Regions from separate parts of the Tatumella sp. UBA2305 genome, predicted to be linked through region 4. Evidence: predicted binding sites of a transcription regulator. Region 4 holds the regulator's gene; each other region holds the start of a gene.
What was found. Region 4 encodes LexA, which represses DNA repair genes until DNA is damaged. Its sites were predicted from a motif close to TNCTGTATGTACATACAGNA; they were not measured.
Positions count from the first base shown of each region.

Region 1: the regulator LexA is predicted to act here: its motif matches at 2,447-2,466, upstream of B3Z23_RS09435 (metal-dependent hydrolase).
Region 2: the regulator LexA is predicted to act here: its motif matches at 1,729-1,748, upstream of dinG (ATP-dependent DNA helicase DinG).
Region 3: the regulator LexA is predicted to act here: its motif matches at 1,742-1,761, upstream of umuD (translesion error-prone DNA polymerase V autoproteolytic subunit).

Region 1 is NZ_DDVT01000015.1:652,842-657,058, reverse strand. It holds gene B3Z23_RS09450 (multidrug effflux MFS transporter) at 1-595, opposite strand, end outside; gene osmE (osmotically-inducible lipoprotein OsmE) at 845-1,183, shown strand; gene B3Z23_RS09440 (DUF6515 family protein) at 1,239-1,613, opposite strand; gene B3Z23_RS09435 (metal-dependent hydrolase) at 1,840-2,424, opposite strand; gene hxpB (hexitol phosphatase HxpB) at 2,568-3,248, opposite strand; gene B3Z23_RS09425 (YniB family protein) at 3,413-3,955, shown strand; gene B3Z23_RS09420 (fructosamine kinase family protein) at 3,959-4,217, opposite strand, start outside.
Region 2 is NZ_DDVT01000011.1:139,013-143,229, reverse strand. It holds gene B3Z23_RS04865 (oxygenase MpaB family protein) at 1-776, shown strand, start outside; gene idi (isopentenyl-diphosphate Delta-isomerase) at 840-1,358, shown strand; gene dinG (ATP-dependent DNA helicase DinG) at 1,773-3,974, shown strand; gene ybiB (DNA-binding protein YbiB) at 4,026-4,217, shown strand, end outside.
Region 3 is NZ_DDVT01000002.1:67,035-71,251, forward strand. It holds gene umuC (translesion error-prone DNA polymerase V subunit UmuC) at 1-1,137, shown strand, start outside; gene umuD (translesion error-prone DNA polymerase V autoproteolytic subunit) at 1,300-1,722, opposite strand; gene B3Z23_RS01050 (LacI family DNA-binding transcriptional regulator) at 1,865-2,845, opposite strand; gene B3Z23_RS01055 (pirin family protein) at 3,071-3,805, opposite strand; gene B3Z23_RS01060 (MarR family winged helix-turn-helix transcriptional regulator) at 3,949-4,217, shown strand, end outside.
Region 4 is NZ_DDVT01000013.1:18,065-22,281, reverse strand. It holds gene plsB (glycerol-3-phosphate 1-O-acyltransferase PlsB) at 1-1,697, opposite strand, end outside; gene B3Z23_RS05825 (diacylglycerol kinase) at 1,830-2,195, shown strand; gene lexA (transcriptional repressor LexA) at 2,304-2,918, shown strand; gene dinF (MATE family efflux transporter DinF) at 3,084-4,217, shown strand, end outside.

The DNA of each region.
Region 1 (4,217 bases), on a different contig from region 4:
TGGACCCCTGGCTGCGGCGCTCGTGGCTCAGAGATTCGTGAATCCGTAACCGGGAAAGAATGAACAGCAATACCGAAATACCCGCCAGTACCAGGAAGATGCCGCGCCAGCTCATGATGCTCATCAACGAGCCACCAATCACAGGTGCCGCGATTGGGGCAACACCATTCACCAGCATCAGCAGTGCAAAGAAACGGGTGAGTTCATGGCCTTGGTACATATCACGGGCAATCGCGCGCGATAACACAGCTCCGCCAGCTCCCCCCAGTCCCTGGAATAGCCTGGCCACCAGTAACTGGTCAATATTTTGTGCCAGTGAGCATCCTACGGAAGCCAGAAACAGCACCAGCAGTGACAGGGCCAGCGGGCCGGTACGGCCATATTTATCACTCATGGGACCGAACAGTAACTGTCCCAGCCCGAGGCCGAGCAGCCCGGCGGTGAGACTCAACTGAGCGACAGCGGTAGTGATATGCAATGATCCCGAGAGTTGCGGTAACGCCGGAAGATACAAATCTATGCACAACGGGCCCAGACCGGCCATCAGGCCGAGGGTTATAGCAAATGCGATACGATGGGGGGGAGCTTTGGACATTTTTCCTCTGAATGTAAACTAACTAATAGTCACGGGCGAAACTTATAAGTTTGAAAATTAATATATTTAGTCTTTTTGTTGCACCGCAACGCTGCAGGTTGGATTTCACCGGATGTGAGGATATCGGTTTATAAATCATCCGTCCATTCTAACCATTTGTTTTTTCATCATTAGCGTCTACACTTAAATTTATCCACTGAATATCACAGAGGATATTTCTTGTGTATTACGATTACAGTGAGGTAAATAATGCGTAAAATCACCGGATTTCTGGCTGCAGGTCTGGCACTGGCGGTGCTTTCTGGCTGTACTACCTACCATCAGGCAGAAAGTTACGTCACCCAGCCTGTCGTAAAAAATGTCAAAAAAGGCATGACCCGTGAACAAGTTCGTCAGATAGGCGGCCGTCCGGCGTCATCGATCACTATGATCCATGCCCGTGGTACCTGCGATACCTACATTATTGGTGAGAATAACGGCAAGCCTCTGACCTATTTCGTCAGCTTCAATGATACCGGAAACGTAATGAATTACGGTTTCCAGAGCTGTGCCGAATATGATACGGATCCACAGTCCCCTCAGAGCTGATTATCTGTAACAAATGCGCGTAATTAAAAGGCCAGCATTGCTGGCCTTATTCATATTACAGCCCGGCAGGTCTCGGGACTTCGATATACTCACCATTAATATCGCGTTGGTAGTAATGGCCAGCCTGCACGTAATAACGTTTTCCGCCGTAATCCAGTACCTGAGTACTTTGTGGTACACTCTGTGGTGGCGGATTAACTACCACATATTCGTTCCCCTGACGCTGATAGTACTGACCGTTCAGCAGGTAATAGGTCAGGCCGCCAATCAGAACCCCGGTCGCGAGGTCAGGAAGGAAACTACCGCGACCACCCCAACCCGGGCCGCCATGACCCCAGCCAGGTCCGCCGCCACCGAAGCCCGGATGTGCCATGGCAACACCTGGCAGAACCAGGCTTAACGCCAGCAAAGGTGCGATAACTTTTTTCATGTTTCATCTCCAACTAAAGCATGGTGAAGTTATAGCGTTGCCATGTAAAAACTCAAGTGCCGGGGGGCTGAATTTTCCTCCCATTACACTACTTAACGCTTTCTTTACGGCCTGTCACGCCCTGTCATTCCTGACCTTCGAATAACGGTCTGAGTCGCAGTGGTGGATGCCCGCGCTGTACTGCATAACCATCAATAACGGTAAGAGGGGCAGGGTAATCTGCCGGTTACTGTAATGACAGACTAATCTGCTTTTGCCATGACACCGCAGTTGTATACAGTTGCCGGCCGGTCGTGTTGATAAACTGTTTAGTCAACTGACCAGGTAAACACACTGCGCACATGACCAGTGAAATACAGAATATCCGCTCCAGTTGGTTATTTTTTTGAGAGTGGAGTAGTGGCAGGCAGAAGCGCCAGCGACAAGGCCAGAGCAGGGGGACGCCTGCCGGTGTCAGCATATCGGCCACAATATGGCTGAGATAACCCAAAACCATACCTTGCATGACATCGGCCGGGAGCCACAACACCCCGGGGAATTTAATCCGCAGTAACCAGACTCCGCCAACAATAGCTATAAGGCTATGGGTAAATCCGCGATGTCCGAACGCTCTGGCCATCGGTTTCGAGATCCAGCGTAGCCGCTGTCCTAGCAAAGAGCCGGGATGGTCGATATCCGGCAGCAGACAGGTCAGCAATGTCGCCGGAATCAGATGCCACCAGTCAGCCCCGGCGATCACCGGAGTCAGCGCGCTACGTTTGGCGATTACCGCGCTGGCAAACGCAAAAAGAATGTGGCCTTCGGCCGTCATGAGATACCTGCAACAACCTGTAAACTGTCAATGCATACAGTATAGGTATTTATACAGTGAAAGTATATGTGACGCTGTAACAATTATTATCGCAGAACAGCGGGGAAAATAGCGGGCGGGAAGAGTATTCTTCCCGCAAAAAGTTATGAAGGCTTCGGGACGCCGAGTAACCCGGGAGTCAAATCATGTAAGGAATCAAGACGGGCGTTTGCCAGACTCCAGACTGGTAATGTAGTTTCTGTGGCGGCCGGAACTACCAGAACCCGCATTCTGGCAGCTTTGGCGGCGACCATTCCGTTCAGGGAGTCCTCAAGTGCGACGCAATGCAGTGGATTAACGTTCAGCTCACCGGCAGCATTCAGGTAAACCTGCGGATGAGGTTTACTGTAGGGCAACTTTTCAGCAGACACCACTGCACTGAAGAAATGACGGATGGAGAACAAGTCCAGGACCATTTCAATCAGAGCTAAGGGAGAAGCAGACGCGAGTCCAATTTTCAGTCCCAGCGACTGACAAAGCGTTAGTGCTTCACGTACTCCTGGCATCAGTGGCTGATGCTGTTGAATAAGCTCTGCCACCCGGACAAAAATTTGCTCAGCGACCCGTTGTTCTGAAATATGAGTCACCTGACAGGCTTCGAACCACATGCTGACGACCTGATCAATACGTAGTCCGGTGGTTTCGGGAAAACTGTCGCGCAGGCTGACATCCACCCCGGCGGCAGAAAAAACCTCTAACTCAGCTTGTTGCCAGAACGGCTCGGTATCAATCAGCAGTCCGTCCATATCAAATATTGCTGCTTTCACCGGGCGTTGATAAGCCATATATCCTCCATAAGATTAAATCAGCGCGTGAGGCCGTGACACGGTGTAAAAGGTGTCCGGATTGAGGAAAGTTTGTCTGAGACAGCTATTGTAACAGGATAAAACAGGAAAAATAGTCAAGGCACAGGTAGACTTGTACCACGAAACCCGCTTCAGGAGAGAGCATGAACTACCAACAGACTGGCCGGATAGCGATAGCCAAAAAAATTGCTGGCTGGGTACTCTTTATTCCGGCTGTGATATCCACCGTGGTATCAGTGCTTAATTTTCTGTTTATCCACAGTGACAAACAGCCAGGTATCGATGCCGTATTATCCGATTTCCTGCATGTCATGATTGATATGATTAAATTTAATACTCATTTCCTGGATATGTTCTGGAATAACTCCCCGACCCCTGAGTTCCATACCAGGGCGAATGTGATGTTCTGGATAATTTATGCGGTGATCTTTATTGGTCTGGCATTGCAGGCATCCGGGGCCCGGATGTGGCGGCAATCGCGTTTTCTGAAAGAGAATATCGAAGACCAGTTAATCATTGAACAGGCGAAAGAGACAGGAGGCCTGACCCGCCAGCAATTGACTGATCGGTTCCAGGCCCATAATCACTCAATTTTCCGTCAATACTTCCCGCTGTATGTGCTGCCTGTCATTATTATTGTGATCGGCTATTTTATTCTGCGCATTACAGGGCTGCTTTACGTCTGAGTATTATCCATTACTGCGCAACAGAACATTGATAGTCTGTTGCGCGGCTTCCTTCCAGGGTCCACCAAAAGCACTGGCCCGGTTCAACAGGTAGTAAAGGCGATAGGCCGGTTGTCGCTGTTGATAGCCGGCAGGTAAGGGCGTCTCTGCCTGATAACTGTCAATCAACACTGCGGTCAGCAAATTATCAGGTTGCCATAACGCTAAATCACACTCTCTGTCTCCCCAGTAGCAGGCTGGATTAAACAGCCACGGGCTGCCA
Region 2 (4,217 bases), on a different contig from region 4:
GGCTGTTCGGACCCGACAGCATGGTATGGACTGTTCACGGCGATTTCTCATCGATGATGTGCGGCGGGATTGCCGCCTTGTTACTTCAGATGCAGCACCCCTCTGCTCTGGCCGGTGTCTGGGATCACTCTGACTTTCGCAATGATCTGTTCGGGCGCTTGCGCAGGACCAGTCAGTTCATTGCCGTCACCAGTTTCGGTAATCGCCAGGATGCTGAATTTTTGATTGATAAAGTCAGGCGTATTCATCTGCGGGTTTCAGGTATCAACCCCGATGGGGAGCAATATCATGCCAGTGACCCCGGTTTATTGCGCTGGGTTCATGTGGCAGAAACATCAAGTTTTCTGGCTGCCCATCTGCGCTATAAAAATCCTTCTCTCAGTGTGGCTGAGCAGAACCGTTATTATGCGGAAGCTTCACTGACCGGCCATGCTTTGGGGGCAACGGACCTTCCGCTCACGGTGAGTGATGTTGAGGACTATCTGGCGAGTATGCGACCACAATTACGTACCGATGAACGCACTCTGGAGGTCAGCCGGTTATTATTTTCTGCGCCCGCCCCGTCAAAGGCAGCCCGGCCGGTAATGAATATCATGCTCAGGGCAGGGGCCGATCTGCTGCCGGTATGGACTCAGGTTCCCGGAGTTCCACTACGCAGCGCCAGACAACAGGCGGCCACCCGTTACAGTATGCACTGTATTGCCAGGCTACTGCGTTGGTCAATCCGACAGGGAGCCTGGCATAAAGCGATGCAGCGTGTTGGGAGGATTTCCTGATGCAAACAATTTCACGATACAGAACAGAGGTATATACTTGCCGCAGGTTTATTAAGGAATTTTATGCCAGTGATAGAAGTTATTCTTGTTGATCAAGATGATAACCCCACAGGAAAAATGGAAAAGCTGGAAGTGCATCAAAAAGGGCTGATGCACCGGGCGGTGACTGTCTATGTATTCAACGCCAGAGGTGAACTCCTGTTACAGCGCCGCGCAGAAAATAAGTACCATTGCGGTGGTTTGTGGAGTAATACCTGCTGCGGTCATCCTTTTCCTGGTGAAACGACACAGCATGCCGCGGAACGGCGTTTGCGGGAAGAAATGGGAATATCGCTTGCTTTGAATCCGGCGTTTGAGATCAGTTATAAACTGGCCCTGGATAACGGCTTAACTGAACACGAATATGGGCATATATTTTTTGGGATGACTGACGCATTGCCAGAGTTAAATCCACAGGAAGCGGATGCGTGGCGCTACAGCAGTCTGGTAGGGGTGCAGCTGGAAATTGCCGCTAATGCAGAAAGGTTCACTCCCTGGTTTCTGTATACGATCCAGAAAGTTTTCGACAGTCAACGACCGTAGACACCTGTAGGCGGACGGGCAGAATGGATGTTTGCGCGGTGAATCTGCCCGTGGCCATGATCATTTACCGATGATAATGCTGTAGCCGACCAGCATCAGGCCACCCATACCGCCAAGTGCCATTAACAGGAAAAGGAAAGTAATGCCGATTTTTTGCAGGTTCATTTCAAGACCACTCCTCGTTCAGAGAACTGATAATAACTCTTAACGGGCTTGTGATAAACGTTAACATCATGTTGGACAGGAATTTTGATTTTTGCCGGGTATTTTTCTGTATAGCAACGGCCTGTGTCATCAGAAATTCTCGTTTTACAAAAAAGCATGCTGTTTTTTTAGACTAGTAGTCTGACAGGACTGCCGTCAAAAGAAATACTGTGTAAAAATACAGGCTGATTCTTTTAGCCGATGGTCGTTATGGTTCTGACACCCGCAATAAAATTACAAATTGGTGAATGGTATAAGCAGTTACAGGCACAGGTGACTGATTTTGTACCCCGCCAGCCTCAGCGTCAAATGATCGCAGAGGTCGCCAAAACGCTGTCAGGGGATGAAGGACGACATCTGGCCATTGAAGCCCCGACCGGAGTCGGCAAAACTCTGTCCTATCTGATTCCTGGCATTGCCATTGCCCGTTCCGCCGAAAAAAAACTGGTGGTCAGCACCGCGAATGTGGCCTTACAGGATCAGATCTTTGACAAAGATTTACCTCTCCTTAAACAGTTTATTCCCGATCTGACATTTACCGCTGCTTTTGGTCGCCGTCGTTATGTTTGCCCGCGCAACCTGAGTTTTATGACTGAACAACAGGATACGCAGGGTGACCTGCTTTTCTATCTTGAAGAGGGGGCGCCGGCCAGTGATAAAGGTTTGTCAGGTGAAGCACAGCAACGACAGCAAAAAATCGCTAACCGGTTACAGAAATCACTCAATAGCGGGGAGTGGGATGGCCTGCGTGATCACTGTAGTGTACAGATTGAAGATGTTCACTGGTTGCGTATGTCTACGGATAAAACCAGTTGTCTTGCCCATCATTGCCAGTGGTATCGCGAATGCCCGTTTTTCCTTGCCCGCAGAGAAATTGAACACTCCGACGTGGTGGTAGCTAACCACGCTCTGGTGATGGCAGCTCTGGAGACAGAGGCTGTATTACCCCCGGCGAAAGAAATGCTGTTAGTGATGGATGAAGGCCACCACCTGCCCGAAGTCGCACGGGATGCATTAGAGATGAGCAGTGATATATCGCCAGCCGGTGCCGGGCTGCAGCTGGATTTATTCTGTAAGCTGGTGGAAACCCTACGCGGCTGGTTTACCTTTAAATCCCCCCCCTCACTGGCTAATCCTGAGAGGCTCACTGAACATTGCGCTATTGTTCGTCAGCTTATTACGGAACTGGTGGCTGAGATGCTACCATTATTACCCGAACAGGGAGAAACTCCGGTTGAATACCGTTATGTGCTGGGCGAACTTCCGGAAGAGACTGAGGAGCGTTGCCAGCGGTTATTTAAGCTGACTGATGCCTTACGTGGGCTGACCGAAAATCTGATAAATATGCTGGGAGAGATGACCGGCAAAGAAGACATTGTCCGTATTCATCGTGGGCTTTTACAGCTGAACCGTTTTCTGGGGTGGTTTGAATCATTGAGCAAACTGTGGTGGCTGGCGGGTCTGAAACAGTTGTCGGGGGCACCCGTCTCAAAATGGCTGACCACCGAATGGGATGAAGGTAAACGCCAGTTGTTCTTTCACTGTGCAGGTATTCGGGTGAGTGACCAGTTGGAAAAACTACTTTGGCGCAAAGTCCCGCATGTCATTCTGACGTCAGCGACGTTGCGTTCGCTGAACAGCTTCCGCCGGCTGAGTGAAATGTCCGGGTTGAATGAGGCCGCCGGAGATCGTTTTATTGCTCTGGATTCCCCCTTTGATCATGTCAGGCAAGGTAAGCTGGTGGTTCCAAAAATGCAATACGAACCACATATTACTCAGGAAGCTTTGCATATTGCGGAAATGGCCCGTTACTTCCGACAGCAGGTTGAAGAGAAGAAGCACACCGGGAGTCTGGTATTATTTTCCAGTGGCCGGGCAATGCAGTTATTCCTGAATGAAGTGGCTGATTTACGGCTTATGTTGCTGGTGCAGGGCGATCAACCCCGTTCCCGGTTAATTACTTTGCACCGGCAGAGGGTTAAGGATGGCCAGCAGAGTGTGCTGGTTGGGCTGCAGTCATTTTCAGAAGGACTGGACCTGAAGGGAGAATTGCTGACTCAGGTTCATATTCATAAAATATCTTTTCCTCCGGTAGACAGCCCGGTTATTGTCACAGAAGGAGAATGGCTCAGGAGCCAGCAACGTTATCCGTTCGAAATCCAAAGTTTACCGAGTGCTTCATTTACCTTGATCCAGCAGGTCGGGCGATTAATTCGTAGTCACCAGTGCTTCGGTGAGGTGATTATTTATGACCGAAGGCTGTTCAGCAAGGCTTATGGCAGCAGGTTGCTGGCGGCTTTACCGGTGTTTGCTATTGAGCAGCCGGATATTCCTCCTGCAGCTGTGAGTAAAGCTAAAAAACCAACAGTGGCCAGCAGCAAAACTCAGAACCGGCGTCGTCCACGACGTTAGCCGGATATGGCTATTTTTCGCAGTATCGACTGCGTACAGACAGGATATCAGATGGATATTACCCGGATAGTTAAAGAGATTGGACGTGGGAAAAATCATGCCCGTGATCTCGACCAACTGACGGCCTGCCAGCTCTATCAGGCGATGCTGGATGATCAGCTCGACCCGTTAATTCTTGGTGCCGTATTAATTGCTCTGCGGATTAAAGGCGAGAGCGAAGGTGAAATGCTGGGGTTTTGGCAG
Region 3 (4,217 bases), on a different contig from region 4:
GAAGTGAAAAAACTCAATATTCCGATGGGCGCTCCGTACTTCCAGCTAAAAGATGAGATAAAAAAACATAATATTCATGTCTTTAGCTCTAACTATGCCCTGTATGCCGATATGAGTAATCGCGTAATGTCGATCCTGGAAAGCATGGCCCCTTCGGTAGAAATCTATTCGATCGATGAAGCCTTTATGGATCTGAGTGGCATACGCAATTGTCGGGACCTGGATGAGTTTGGCCATGAAATTCGCCAGAGGGTGAAGCAGGAAGCACACCTGACCGTGGGAGTTGGTATTGCCCCCACCAAAACGCTGGCAAAACTCGCTAATTATGCAGCAAAAAAATGGACAAAAACCGGCGGGGTACTGGATTTATCCAATGCCGAACGTCAGCGTAAACTGATGTCGCTGGTGCCGGTAGAAGAAGTCTGGGGCGTTGGCCGCAGAATTAGCCGCAAACTGAATACCATGGGAATTATCACCGCTAAAGATCTATCTGAGCAAAGCACCTGGATTATCCGCAAACACTTTAATGTGGTACTCGAACGTACTGTCCGTGAATTGCGCGGCGAACCCTGTCTGCAGCTGGAGGAGTTTGCGCCGGTAAAACAGCAAATCATCTGTTCGCGCTCTTTTGGTACCCGTATCACCGAATTCATAGCCATGCGTCAGGCGGTCTGTGCTTATGCCGAACGTGCCGCAGAAAAGTTGCGCGGTGAACGCCAGTACTGCCGGCAGATTACCGTATTTATCCGCACCAGCCCTCACACTGCCGGCGAAACATTTTACGGCAACCAGGCAACAGGAATACTACTCACCCCTTCTAACGATACCCGCGATATTATTCATGTCGCGATGGATATGCTCGAAGGTATCTGGCGCGACGGGCATCGTTATATGAAAGCCGGGGTGGTGCTGGGGGACTTTTTCAGCCAGGGAGTGTCACAACTCAACCTGTTTGATGAACATGCCCCCCGTGCCAACAGTGAAGCGCTGATGCGTGTGGTTGACGGGCTGAACCAGAGTGGTAAAGGCAAATTATGGTTCGCCGGACAGGGGATTCGTAAAAGCTGGGCGATGAAGCGCGATATGCTGTCCCCTGCCTATACCACACGCTATAGCGATCTGCCGGTGGCGAAGTAACCGGTCGTTATCCTGCCCTGCATGGCAAAGGGATATCAGCGAGAGCAGCCATAAAGGATATTCAGCGGCGGGATGGTATTGGAGATAGCAGTAAAGCATGAGAAAAGGCAGCTTTTTTTACGGACTGGCAGCATCCTTCCATAGCGCTGCCACTCCCCCGCCTTACTGGCCGAAGGTTTTTACCACGTGCCTGACGACCCCGAAAATCTCGAACTGATCGGGATCGGTAATGGCAATCTCCGAATACCTGGCATTCATTGGCCGCAGATGCAGGGAAGGACGCAACATCAGCTGTTTTACCGTAAATTCACCGCTGACTGCAGCCACCACAATATCTCCATGCCCGGCAGTGAGTGAACTGTCAACAATCAGCATATCTCCGTCATCAATCCCGCCTTCCGTCATAGAATCTCCACTGACACGGATAAAATAAGTCGCCCCGGGATGATTCACCAGCAGTTGATTCAGATCGATCCTTTGCTCAACATAATCCTGCGCCGGGGACGGGAAACCACAAGGAACACGGCTGATAAAAAAAGGCAGTTCCAGAATTGCGCGGATCTCCGCGGGCTGATAAAACTTCATAACCGGACTCCCGGAAAATTACTGTATATACATACAGTATCTTTAATCTGCAAAACAGATCAAGATTGCAGGATGGGATTTTTGTCAATTCAATGACTACGAAGGGAATTTTCTGGCAATCCCGCCGGGCAGGCCCGCAATATCAGCTACTGGAGCGAACCACCAGCCGCCAGTCCAGAACCAGCCGCTCAGCATCACTGTCCGGGTGCTCAATTTTATTTAGCAATAATCTGACTGCCTGGCGTCCGATGTCTGCCGAGGGTTGTTCAATGGTGGTCAGTTGCGGGGAAACCATTTCAGCCAGCGGAATCCCGTCAAACCCTACCATGGCGATGTCGCCGGGGATAGAGAGCCCGGCGTCCTGAATGGCGCGCATCGCGCCGGCGGCCAGGGTATCGGAAATGGCAAATACAGCATCGGGCCGGGGAGCGGTTTTTAGCAAATTATCCATGGCGGCTTTACCGGCAGCAAAACTCAAGTCGCTGGCATATTCGATAGCGCTATAGTCATTGTCTGCCTGCCGAAGTGCATCAAGATAACCTGCTTCACGAAAACGGGCATACTTATAGTTCAGATCATGATTGATCAATGCGACCCGCCGGTACCCCTGTGACAGCAGGAAGTTGACCACATAACCGGAAGCCTGATGATCATTAATGCCGACACAAGAAATATCTCCCGACTCTGCATGCTCAGCACACTGAACCCAGGGCATCCGGCCAATCAGGGTGCTCAGCTCCGGCAACCGTGAAGTCGCATCCATGGTAATAATACCATCCACCATTTTCCCCGAAAGTAAGGCCAGCCCCGAACGGGATCGCTGCGGATCGGCTCCGGAATTACACAACAGTATCCGGTAACCATTTTTTTCAGCCTGCTCTTCAATACCTTTTACCACATCGGCACAGAAAGGGTTGCCGATATCAGAAACCATCACCAGAATCATGGAGCTGCGCGAGGTTCGCAACTGGCGGGCCAGCAGATTAGGCTGATAATTACATTCACGGATAGCCGCCAGCACCCGTTCACGGTTTTTGGTTTTTACACTGTCGCTGTTATTCAGCACACGGGAAACCGTGGCAACAGATACACCTGCCAGCCTGGCTATTTTTTGTATCGACATAAAAGACCCGCCATCCTGCGATCAATTGACTGATCAGAGGCTAGCATAAGTTTAAGAAAAACAGCTACGGGTTGCCGAAGATTCCTGCCATCAGGCCATCATGTAGAGCAAACCATCGGGTGCCGGGCCTTACCATACAAAGCCCGGCTCTCAATCTGACCAGGAAAAAATCGTTACCGATGCTGACAATCCCACCGGCGCACCGGTGAAACCTCCGTCAGTTTCTCACGATCCGCTGATGAGACCGTCAGTTACCGCGACAGCATCCAGCCGAACCAGAAAACAGACCAGTGTCGAGGTTCCGGTAGATTCCGCTGCCGGTAATTCCCCCTCCTCACTACAGGCCGCATCGCCTTTATACAACGGAGGGCCTGTCATATCGATTTCCCCCTCCATCACATACAGATATTGCGCAAATCCCGGCCGTGACGGGATAGCTACCTTATCCTTATGTTCCAGCCTGATATCATAAATAAATACCTGCTGGCGAATATCCAGAGGCGCGTTTTCCCCTTCGGGGCCGGCCAGTAATGTCCATTCGCCGGTAATCACTCCCTGAGGGCGGTCCATAAACTGCACCCGTGGTGGCAGATTTGCCGCACAAGGGCGGATAAATATCTGCAACAGTTCAGCAGGAACAATAGGTGTAGACTCCTCATGCCAGCAGCCTTCACCGGCATTCATCATCATCAGCTTTTTAGCTGACAGCGGTACGCGGTTACCCTGCTGATCTTCGTGTACCATGGAACCCTGCCAGAGATAACTGAGTATTTCATCATTCTGATGCTGATGCATACTGACCAGGGCACCGGTTTGCAGATTACTGTGATCAATAATACTCAGCGGCCCCAGAGAGGGGTCATCACGCCCGGGAAGGATATGACCAGGACGCATACGACGAATTCTGAAGGCTCCATATTCAAACGCCGTGTCAGGTTCAGCACGTAATAAGTGAAACATAACGATCTCCATCGCTGATCAGGAATTACCACTGACAGCCTTAATTAAATGATATGCTGCTGAGAAATATCCGGTATCCACACCAATAGCGGTCATCCTCTGCAGAGCAGGGATGGCCGGCTCTGTTCCCGAAGGAGATTATCGTGCCACCTGTTCACCACAATAGCCCGGCAGAAGAGACACAGCAATTGGGTGAAGAACTCAGACAGGTAATTAGTACGTTTGTGCGTGAAGTCAGAAAGGCAACCGGAACCCGGCGCAATTCTCAGCACGAGACTCTGGAACTGCTGGAAACTTCCGGCCCGTTGTCTGTGGCTGAACTGGCACGTCTGCGTGGGGTAAAGCATCAGAGTATGCGACTGGTGACTGCCGAACTGGAGCAACAACAGCTGGTGCTCCGCCAGAAAAATCC
Region 4 (4,217 bases):
GTGCCGCTGGTATAAGGCACGTTCCGCAATAACCGGGTGTAACATTCCAGCTGCTCAAGCAGTTGTTCACGGGTCAGTGAACGTTGCGGTGAGGCCAGCAGCGCGGTTACACACAGATTCATGGCGTTAGCGGCGCCAGCATTGTTAATCCGTACCATCACCTGGCGGGCAATGTCATTGACGACCGGGGTCATCCATGCCGGACGTTGGGGGTCTATCGGGTCGATGGCTTCGCGCCATTCCGGAACGTTATTGTTCAGGTAGTTAACCAGCGGCAGTGGTTCGCCGAAGTTAACATAGCCCTGCCCGAGGTTACGAAGCTTGCGCAATCCGCGCAACATCTGCCACAGGCTCTCTTTCTCTTTGGTCGCCCCGCGCAACTCTTTGGCATAAGTCGCCACTTCCATCACGTGTTCGTAACCAATGTAGATGGGCACTAACGTGATGGGTCGGTTTCCACCGCGCAGCATCGCCTGCAGGGTCATGGTCAGGGTACCCGTTTTCGGCTCAAGTAACCGTCCGGTACGGGAACGACCGCCTTCAACAAAGTACTCTACCGAATAACCACGGCTGAACAATTCACCGAGGTATTCACGAAATACCGTGGAGTAGAGTTTGTTACCTTTAAAGGTCCGACGGATAAAGAAGGCACCCAGATGACGGAATACAGGTCCGGCCGGCCAAAAGTTCAGGTTAATCCCGGCGGCAATATGCGGGGGCACCAACCCCTGATGATAAAGTACATAGGAGAGCAGCAGATAATCCATATGGCTGCGATGACAGGGAACATAGACCAGTTCATGGCCATCCTGGGCCAACTGACGAATACGTTCGCCGCCGCTGACGTTAATCCCTTTATATAACCGGCTCCAGAGCCAGCCCATCACGCGATCGGTAATGCGGATAGCTTCATAGGTGAAATCGGCGGCAATCTCTTCCATCATGGCCACGGCATTCTTTTGGGCCATATCGTAGGAAATCTTCTTACTGCGAGCCTCGTCCTCCACGGCCTTGGCAATAGCTTTCGATTGTAGCAGCTTATTGAACAGATCCTGACGAGCAGGAAGCCGCGGACCCACGGCGGCCAGCCGTTGGCGGGCAAAATGGATGTGGGCCACCCGGGATAACTTATGGGCAATGGACTGATCAGTCCCATGTTCATCGGCCATCTGCCGCAGAGAAACTTTTGGCGAGAAGCGCACAAAACTATCCCGGCCAAGCCACAGGATAGCGAAGAATTTCTGTACCCCGTTCAGCTCGCGCAGTAACGGGGTATTTTCTCCCTGGGTCTCTTTACCCGGAGCACGACCGAACATCACCGATACCGGAACCAGCTGAACATCCAGTGCCGGATTATTGCGGTGCAGATCCAGGTAATCATGGAATATTTTGACGGTTTCCTGATTCGGAGTGAAATAGGGCAGTAACCGTGGTCCGTCATGGATAAACACATGACGTGGCAGGAAATGGCCATCTATTTCAACGGGCAGCAATGGATCAGGCAGGTCATGCTTCAGGCACTGCTCCCGCATCGCCATGAGATCGGCTTTGGAATCGTACGGAAATACATAGATAATAGGACGTGTGGGATCCAGACCCAGTTCAGAGACAGGATCTCCCGGTATCACCTTGCTTTTCACCAGCAAAGATAATGGAAAACTCAGTAATTTATAATAAAGTTTACGCCAACCTGACATAGACAAATCTGTAGCCTCTTATGTTAGCAAAGCGGCGCAAGCATACCAGAAACTGCAAAGAATATCTGTGAGGATGCAAGTAAACATGTCTGAGATTGACGGAAATTTTATTCTGAAAAGGAGTAACCCCTGATGGCGGGTGCAACAGGAGGATGGCGACGGGTCATTAAAGCTGCAGGCTACTCGTGGCAGGGATTGCGCGCAGCATGGCAACATGAAGCTGCCTTCCGACAGGAAACTGTGCTCGCGATTATGGCGGTGATTATTGCTGCCTGTCTGAAAGTGGATACGGTCTCGCGTATTTTGCTGATTGGGTCAGTGGTACTGGTGATTATCGTCGAAATTCTCAACAGTGCTATTGAGGCGGTGGTCGACCGTTTTGGCCCGGAACTTCATCCGTTGTCCGGCCGCGCGAAGGATATGGGGTCAGCGGCAGTATTTATCGCTTTACTGCTGGCGGCCTTTGTCTGGATTTCTGTGCTATGGCAGTGGTGGTGAACGGTGGAATAGTCACCGACAGTTGTTTGTTTTATGACGGTTTTTAGTTTTCATTTCCCAAATACCTGTATATACTCACAGCGACTGTATAAACAACCAGGGGGCGGGATGAAAGCATTAACCAGCAGGCAGCAGCAGGTCTATGACCTGATTCGCGACCATATTCACCAGACAGGGATGCCACCGACTCGTGCTGAAATTGCTTCCCGGCTGGGATTCCGCTCTCCAAATGCTGCCGAAGAGCATCTGAAAGCTCTGGCCCGTAAGGGGGTCATTGAGATTGTTTCAGGCGCTTCACGGGGGATCCGACTGCTGATGGAAGAAGAGACAGCAGAAGGATTACCGCTGATTGGCCGTGTCGCCGCCGGCGAGCCATTGTTAGCTGAGCAGCATATCGAAAGCCATTTTCAGGTTGACCCGGCCCTGTTTAAGCCGGCGGCTGATTTTCTGCTGAGAGTCAGCGGCACTTCGATGAAAGACATTGGTATCATGGATGGCGATCTGCTGGCTGTCCATAAGACTCAGGATGTTCGAAACGGCCAGGTCGTGGTCGCCAGAATTGACGATGAAGTGACGGTTAAACGCTGGAAAAAACAGGGGAACACGGTACATCTTCTGCCGGAAAACAGTGAGTTTTCACCGATTGTGGTCGATGTCCGCGAGCAAAACCTGACAGTAGAAGGCCTCGCCGTGGGTGTTATCCGCAATGGTGAATGGCTGTAAACTGCCCTGATCTGTTCCGGCTTCTGGCCGGTATTGTAATCACGGCAATACGGGGGCGTTCTGAAGCAACGACCCCCGTGCCCGAAAGGTTAAGGCCAGCCTGCCTTAATCAGCATTCTGTAAAATAACCTCTCCCCATTGCCGTATACAGCCGCAGGATAGTCCATGTCTTTTTTTAACCGCACCGATAAACAACTCTGGCGACTGGCGCTGCCGATGATCCTGTCTAATATCTCCGTGCCGTTACTGGGACTGGTCGATACTGCGGTGATTGGCCATCTGAACAGTGCGATTTATCTGGGCGGGGTAGCTGTAGCAACCACGATTACCAGTTTTCTGTTTATGTTATTGCTTTTCCTGCGAATGAGTACCACCGGGCTGACGGCCCAGGCGTGGGGTGGAAAAAATAATCCGGCACTGGTTCGGGCACTGGTGCAGCCGATGATTGTCAGCCTGCTGGCAGGTCTGTTGTTTTTATTGTTTCGGCAACCGCTTAGTCATCTCGCCACCCTGGTAATTGGCGGCGACCCTGCCATCCTGTATCAGGCCCGTGAGTTTATTGATGTCCGCTGGCTGAGTGCACCGGCAACATTTGCTAATCTGGTCATTCTGGGCTGGTTGCTTGGGGTTCAGTATGCCAGAGCACCGGTCATTCTGTTGGTCGCCGGTAATCTGGTGAATATTATTCTGGAGCTACTGCTGGTACTGCATCTGCACATGGGGGTACGGGGCGCAGCCGGAGCCACTGTGATAGCCGAATATGTAACATTGCTGACCGGGATGGTGCTGGTATGGCGTGTACTGGCCCGGCAGGGAATTGATCCGCGCTCACTGCCGGGAGCCTGGCGGGGAGATATCAAACGAGTGCTGGGGCTGAACCGCGATATTTTACTGCGCTCATTGTTGCTGCAACTCTGTTTCGCCTCGCTGACTATGACAGGGGCCAGGCTGGGGGGCGATATTGTGGCGGTGAATGCTTTACTAATGATGTTTCTGTCGTTTACCTCCTATGCTCTCGATGGGTTTGCTTATGCGGTGGAGGCGGTCTCCGGTGAGGCCTATGGTGCGCGGCAAGCAGGGCGGTTACCTGAAGTCTGGCATGCTTCCTGTCGGCAGGCTGGCATCGTAGCGGTGGCATTTTCACTGATTTATGCCCTTGCAGGCCCCTGGATTATCGATATGCTGACCTCCTTACCCTCATTGCGCCAACTGGCCGACCATTACCTGATCTGGCAGATCATTCTCCCCCTTGCAGGCGTAGGGTGTTATCTGCTGGACGGATTATTTGTTGGTGCTACC